Cohnella herbarum: one gene and its partner. Each later gene encodes a partner of the first gene's protein in a complex. Links are inferred from orthologs where the notes say so. Each region holds a gene or a part of one and is shown on either strand. Other genes may lie near its edges. The genes, in order: rpsG and tig.

Region 1 (3,111 bases):
GCCTGGCTCACGCGGTTCGAACTCGATCCAGCAATGGCCGTATTGACCGCGTCCACCGGATTGGCGAACGAACTTACCTTCGACTTTCGCAGGGACACGGAATGTTTCACGGTAAGCAACTTGCGGTTTACCAACATTCGTCTCCACTTTGAATTCGCGAAGCATACGGTCAACAAGGATTTCCAAGTGAAGCTCGCCCATACCGGAGATGATCGTTTGGCCGGTTTCTTCGTCCGTGTGAGCACGGAACGTAGGATCTTCCTCAGCGAGCTTCTGCAGAGCGATACCCATTTTATCTTGGTCGGCTTTCGTTTTAGGCTCAACCGCAAGTTGGATAACCGGCTCAGGGAAGTTCATCGATTCCAGGATTACCGGATGTTTCTCGTCGCACAGCGTGTCTCCAGTCGTCGTATCTTTCAGACCGACGGCTGCCGCGATATCACCGGAGTAAACTTCGGCGATTTCTTGACGGCTGTTCGCATGCATTTGCAGAATACGGCCGACGCGTTCGCGTTTGCCTTTCGTCGCGTTTACAACGTAAGAGCCTGCGCTCAGTACGCCGGAGTATACGCGGAAGAAAGTCAGACGACCAACGTAAGGGTCAGTCATAATCTTAAACGCTAATGCAGCGAAAGGTTCGGCGTCCGAAGACTTACGAACTGTTTCCGTACCGTCTTCTAAATGACCTGTGATAGAAGGTACGTCTAGAGGAGACGGCAGGTAATCAACTACAGCATCCAACATCGGCTGAACGCCTTTGTTACGGTAAGAGGAGCCGCATACGACCGGGAAGATTTTCACTTCACAGACGCCTTTACGAAGAGCTGCTTTGATTTCCGGGATCGTGAGTTCTTCACCCTCCAAGAATTTCATCGTCAAGTCTTCATCCAGTTCTGCAACTTTCTCTACCAAGATAGCGCGTAGTTCTTCCACTTGAGCTTCATACTCTGCAGGAATCGCAATTTTCTCTGGATCCTTACCTTGATCGTCTTTGTATTTATAAGCAACCCGTTCAACAAGGTCGATCATCCCTACAAAAACATCTTCGGCGCCCATAGGCAATTGAATCGCTACAGCGTTCGCGTTCAAGCGTTCTTTCATGGAAGTAATAACGTTAAGGTAGTCCGCACCGATAATATCCATCTTATTAACATAAGCGATACGCGGTACGCCGTAACGGTCGGCTTGACGCCATACCGTTTCGGACTGTGGTTCAACGCCTTCTTTGGCGCTGAACACGCCAACAGCCCCATCCAATACGCGCAAGGAGCGCTCGACTTCTACCGTGAAGTCAACGTGACCCGGGGTGTCGATAATATTGATACGGTGTCCAGACCATTGAGCGGTCGTAGCGGCCGATGTAATCGTGATGCCACGCTCTTGCTCTTGCTCCATCCAGTCCATCGTAGCGGCGCCTTCGTGCACTTCGCCGATCTTATGAACTCGTCCGGTGTAGAACAAAATCCGTTCCGTAGTCGTGGTTTTACCCGCATCAATATGCGCCATAATCCCGATATTACGCGTATTTTGCAAGGAGAACTCTCTAGCCATCGATATAGTCTCCCTTCATTTGTGTTGCTTAAGCGAATTCTACCAACGGTAGTGAGCGAATGCTTTGTTCGCTTCCGCCATTTTGTGAGTATCCTCACGCTTCTTAACGGCTGCTCCAGTGTTATTGGAAGCATCCAGAATTTCAGCTGCTAAACGCTCTTCCATCGTCTTCTCTCCGCGGTTGCGGGAGTAGTTAACGAGCCAGCGCAGTCCAAGGGACGTGCGGCGTTCAGGCTTAACTTCAATTGGAACTTGATAGTTTGCTCCACCTACGCGGCGAGCTTTAACCTCAAGCACCGGCATGATGTTCTTGATTGCTGCTTCAAAAACCTCCATTGGTTCTTTACCGGAGCGCTCTTGAATCAATGTGAACGCATCATACAGAAGTTGTTGGGCTACGCCCTTCTTTCCGTCGATCATGATGCGGTTTACGAGACGAGTAACAAGTTTGCTGTTGTACAGCGGATCCGGGAGTACATCCCGTTTCGGAACTGGTCCTTTACGTGGCATCGAAGTTCCTCCTTTCTCATTCATGTTGTTCCGCGTCAGGCGATAAAGTCGCCCTTCCGCTTATTAGGATTTTTTAACTTTCGGTCTTTTCGTACCGTATTTGGAACGAGCTTGTTTCCGGTTGTTAACGCCTGCGGTATCCAACGCTCCGCGAACGATATGATAACGAACCCCCGGCAAGTCTTTAACCCGGCCTCCGCGAACAAGAACAACGCTATGCTCTTGCAAGTTATGGCCGATCCCCCCAATGTAGGCGGTCACCTCAACGCGGTTGGTCAAACGGACCCTTGCGTATTTACGAAGTGCGGAGTTCGGTTTTTTCGGAGTCATCGTTCCTACACGAGTGCACACTCCGCGTTTTTGAGGCGCGCTCAATTCAGTTTCTACGCGTTTCAACGCGTTGAACCCTCTTTGAAGAGCAGGAGATTTCGATTTTACGACCTTCGATTGACGGCCTTTACGAACTAGCTGGTTAATTGTTGGCATGCTGCCACCCCCTTCCCGTAATCGGTAAAAAAATAATTAGTAAACGACTCAACCGATACCCCTTTGCGAAGCCCACAGATCCAGGTGGTTCATTTTGAGAGACGAGAAAGGGCCCGACCGACCAGCTTCACACATGAAAATCGCTTTTCCGTGATCCATGACCGAATCAAACCCATCAATTCTATTCCCCAACGGCTGCGGCAGTAGCCTCGCCGACTCAATGTCACACTTTTTACTTAGGATCGCACCGTATCGATGTACGTCAGTATGACGCACGTCTGGCACACACTATGATATATTATCACTTCAATTTGGGTGTGTCAAGGATAATAAGCATTCAAATGCCTATGAACTAGAATAGCCTCTTCTTCATGCTAACAAGGAATATCCCAAGCAATATGCCGCTATACAATAAAGGCGCCGTCACCGACAAAGCGATGTCCAAGGCCGTTGCCTCTTCATACCGATTCAACGTTTCCATCGTTCGGAATAGAGGCGGCAGCAACCACGCCAGCCCGCTTGCATACTCTGGCAAAGCCTTGGCTATCCCTGCGCCCGCAAGAG
Region 2 (3,164 bases), 4.4 Mb from region 1 along the record:
GGAGCCCGTAGGACCTACAAGCATGATATTACTCTTCTGTAGCTCGACGTCTTCGATCTTCGCCTGGGAATTAATGCGTTTGTAGTGATTATATACGGCAACCGATAAAGACTTCTTCGCTTGCTCTTGACCGATGACGTACTGGTCGAGAATGTTGCGAATGTCTTTCGGCTTCGGAATATCCTTCAGATCGAGCTCTTCTTCGTGACCGAGCTCCTCTTCCACGATTTCCGTGCACAGTTCGATACACTCATCGCATATATATACGCCGGGACCGGCAACCAGCTTTCGAACCTGATCCTGCGATTTACCGCAGAACGAGCACTTTAACTGACCTTTTTCGTCGCTGAATTTAAACATGTAAACCCTCCTTAGTAAACCGCTTCATACTATCTTATGCTTTCTGATTATCCGTAGCAATCGGAGCGGTAATTACTTTATCCACCAATCCGTATTGTACCGCTTCTGCCGCGCTCATGAAGTTGTCGCGGTCGGTATCCCGTTCGATTTTCTCGTACGGTTGGCCCGTGCGGTCGACGTAAATCTGATTCAGCTTTTGTTTCGTCTTGACGATCCAATCCGCGTGAATCTTAATATCGGACGCCTGACCTCTTACCCCGCCTAACGGCTGGTGAATCATGATCTCGCTGTTCGGCAAAGCGAAACGCTTGCCCGGAGCGCCGGCCGTAAGCAACAATGAGCCCATGCTGGCAGCCATGCCAACGCAAATCGTAGATACGTCGGGCTTAATGAATTGCATCGTATCGAAGATTCCCATACCGGCCGTTACCGAGCCGCCAGGGGAGTTAATGTACAGGTGGATGTCCTTCTCTGGATCTTCCGCTGCCAAGAAAAGCAGTTGGGCGATAATGAGATTGGCGACATCGTCGTCAATCGCGCTTCCGAGAAAAATAATCCGGTCCTTCAAGAGCCTAGAATAGATGTCGTACGACCGCTCTCCGCGATTCGTTTGCTCGACGACCATAGGTACCAACATGTTACCAACCCCTTTTCTCATTGGACTTCAAATCTCGGTAATAGTTTAACACGTTCAAAACGGAATGTCATGTTGACGAGTTCTTTTCGGGCGAACGTTGGTCTTGAGACGGTGTTGAGCTTATGTATTCGGGGTGAAAAATAAGGCACGCGAGTTGCACGTGCCTTTTCTGTGATGGTTGGATTTATGCGGATTTGCTGTTGTCGACCAGGAATTTCACGGCTTTGCGAACTTTCAGATCCGCGCCCATGTTCTCTAGGTATCCGTTCGCAGCGAAAATATCCCGAAGTTCTTCAGCCGGACGATTGTACAGCTTGGACAGGTTCTCCAGCTCTTCGTCGATATCGGCTTCGGAAACGTCTAAGTTTTCCGCTTTCGCGATTTCCTCGAGGACCAAGTTATTGCGAACGCGTTTCTCCGCATCCACTTGCATTTGCGCTTTCAGCGCAGCTTCGTCTTGACCGCTGAACTGGTAGTACAGGTCAAGGTTCATGCCTTGCTGACGAAGACGGTTTTCGAAATCCTTCAACATATGAGCGATCTCGGAATCGACCATCACTTGCGGCACTTCAAGCTCGGCGGCATCGGTCGCTTTGTCAACGATCGCCGTTTCGCGAGCGAGCTCGGCATCTTTAACTTTGCGATCCTTCAGCTTGGTCGTCAAGTCGGCTTTGTACTCTTCAAGCGTATCGAACTCGCTTACGTCTTTGGCGAATTCATCGTCAAGGGCAGGCAGGTTTTTACGTTTGATTTCGTTGAGCTTCACTTTGAATACGACGGCTTTGCCAGCCAAGTCTTCCGATTGGTAATTTTCAGGGAAAGTTACGTTGATGTCTTTCTCTTCGGCGATGTTAAGACCGACGACTTGATCTTCGAATCCCGGAATGAACGAACCGGAACCCAGCTCAAGCGAATAGTTGTCGCCTTTGCCGCCGTCGAACGGAACTCCGTCCAAGAAACCTTCGAAATCGATCGAAGTGTGGTCGCCTTGTTGCGCGGGACCTTCATCAACGACTACGAGCTCGGCATGGCGATTTTGCAGGCGCTCCAACTCGGCCGCAACTTCCTCTTCGGAAACTTCCGCTTCTTCCGCAGGAACGACTAAGCCTTTGTAGTCGCCAAGTTTAACTTCCGGTTTAACCGTTACTTTAGCTTTGAATTTGAACGATTTGCCTTTGCCGAATTGCTCAACGTCTACGTCAGGACGATCGATCGGCTCGATGCCGGCTTCGTCGATTGCTTTCGAGTAAGCTTCGGGAAGCAAAATATCGATCGCGTCTTGATAGAGGCTTTCGACGCCGAAACGAGCTTCGAAAATGCCGCGCGGCACTTTACCTTTACGGAAACCCGGTACGTTTACTTTTTGTACGACTTTGCGAAACGCCTTGTCCAAAGCAATCGTAACTTGCTCCGCATCCACTTCAACCTCAAGAACCCCAACGTTCTTCTCTATCTTTTCCCAGTTTGCTGTCATTTTATGCTTTCCCCTCCGTAACATCTTGCCGCTTCGATGCGGCCATTCCATTCACATAAACCACTCTATTATAGAACAACATCGTCCCGCGTTCAAGGCTGAAACTAAACTCATGTGTGATTCGGTCGCGGCTCGATGGAATACTGCCGCAGCCAACGGAGCGCCTGCTCGTAACGAAAGCGCAATTCCCCCGTAATCCCGTATTGCTCCCGGATCCATTCGTCGCCGTGTTTGCCGTGCAATTTCTCCATCAACAGTTGGTGAAGAGCCGCTCCCCATAAGTCCGAAGAGCCGTCGTCATCCTCGACCATGCTTTTATAAATCGAGGTTCCATACGCGACTTCCACGCATTCCTTCCACATCTCTTCCGCGAAATAAGAAAGCGTCGGGTCGGATACTTCCGCCGTTTGGCGAACCCTATCCAGAACGTGCAGAACGCCTTGCGGAAATTCGGAAAAGACAAGCGGGGTATCGCCGGATTCCACCGTCAAGCTTTCCCCGTCCCTCCAAAAAGACACGGGTCCCGCCGCCCCTTGTTTCCGCAGAGCTTGAAGGGCGCGAAATTGCACGGGAGGGATATATTCCTTGCGCGCCAGCCACTGCCTTAACGACAGATCGATGTCCGGGTGAGCGACGTGCATCAGTTGACTTAGAATCAGCAATTGCTGCTCGGGATCATCCCCATTATATAGA

The links.
Region 2: the proteins of rpsG (region 1) and tig are in contact, whole or in part, in a crystal structure (PDB 3GTY), measured with the Thermotoga maritima proteins. The link is inferred for Cohnella herbarum from one-to-one orthologs. Residues at the interface, in WP_004081843.1 of Thermotoga maritima: Lys34, Lys52, Lys55, Glu59, Arg62, Gln63, Glu66, Asn67, Lys69, Val71, Arg95, Ala109, Lys110, Lys111, Gly112, Arg113, Pro114, Glu117, Glu121, Ile124, Ala125, Tyr127, Asn128, Asn129, Thr130, Gly131, Lys135, Asp139, Arg142, Met143; in WP_004081061.1 of Thermotoga maritima: Glu122, Val124, Val129, Leu130, Tyr133, Glu188, Gly259, Ile262, Tyr263, Glu266, Ser270, Glu273, Gln274, Glu277, Arg308, Gln311, Ile312, Ser315, Tyr316, Glu325, Arg329, Arg336, Leu363, Phe366, Trp367, Arg373, Leu377, Arg381, Leu384, Glu387.

What each region holds. Positions count from the first base shown.
Region 1 is NZ_CP051680.1:4,501,605-4,504,715, forward strand. Bases 327-3,111 are described here. They hold rpsG (30S ribosomal protein S7), read right to left. Parts: upstream 2,062-3,111; coding sequence 1,591-2,061; downstream 327-1,590. Other genes in these bases: fusA (elongation factor G), read right to left, coding at 327-1,551; rpsL (30S ribosomal protein S12), read right to left, coding at 2,125-2,547; HH215_RS19230 (hypothetical protein), read right to left, coding at 2,900-3,111. In the rest of the region: more of fusA, read right to left, coding at 1-326.
Region 2 is NZ_CP051680.1:52,391-55,554, reverse strand. Bases 327-3,164 are described here. They hold tig (trigger factor), read right to left. Parts: upstream 2,472-3,164; coding sequence 1,182-2,471; downstream 327-1,181. Other genes in these bases: HH215_RS00270 (hypothetical protein), read right to left, coding at 2,582-3,164; clpP (ATP-dependent Clp endopeptidase proteolytic subunit ClpP), read right to left, coding at 395-997; clpX (ATP-dependent protease ATP-binding subunit ClpX), read right to left, coding at 327-360. Outside these bases: more of clpX, read right to left, coding at 1-326. UniProt on the Bacillus subtilis protein: Involved in protein export. Acts as a chaperone by maintaining the newly synthesized protein in an open conformation. Functions as a peptidyl-prolyl cis-trans isomerase.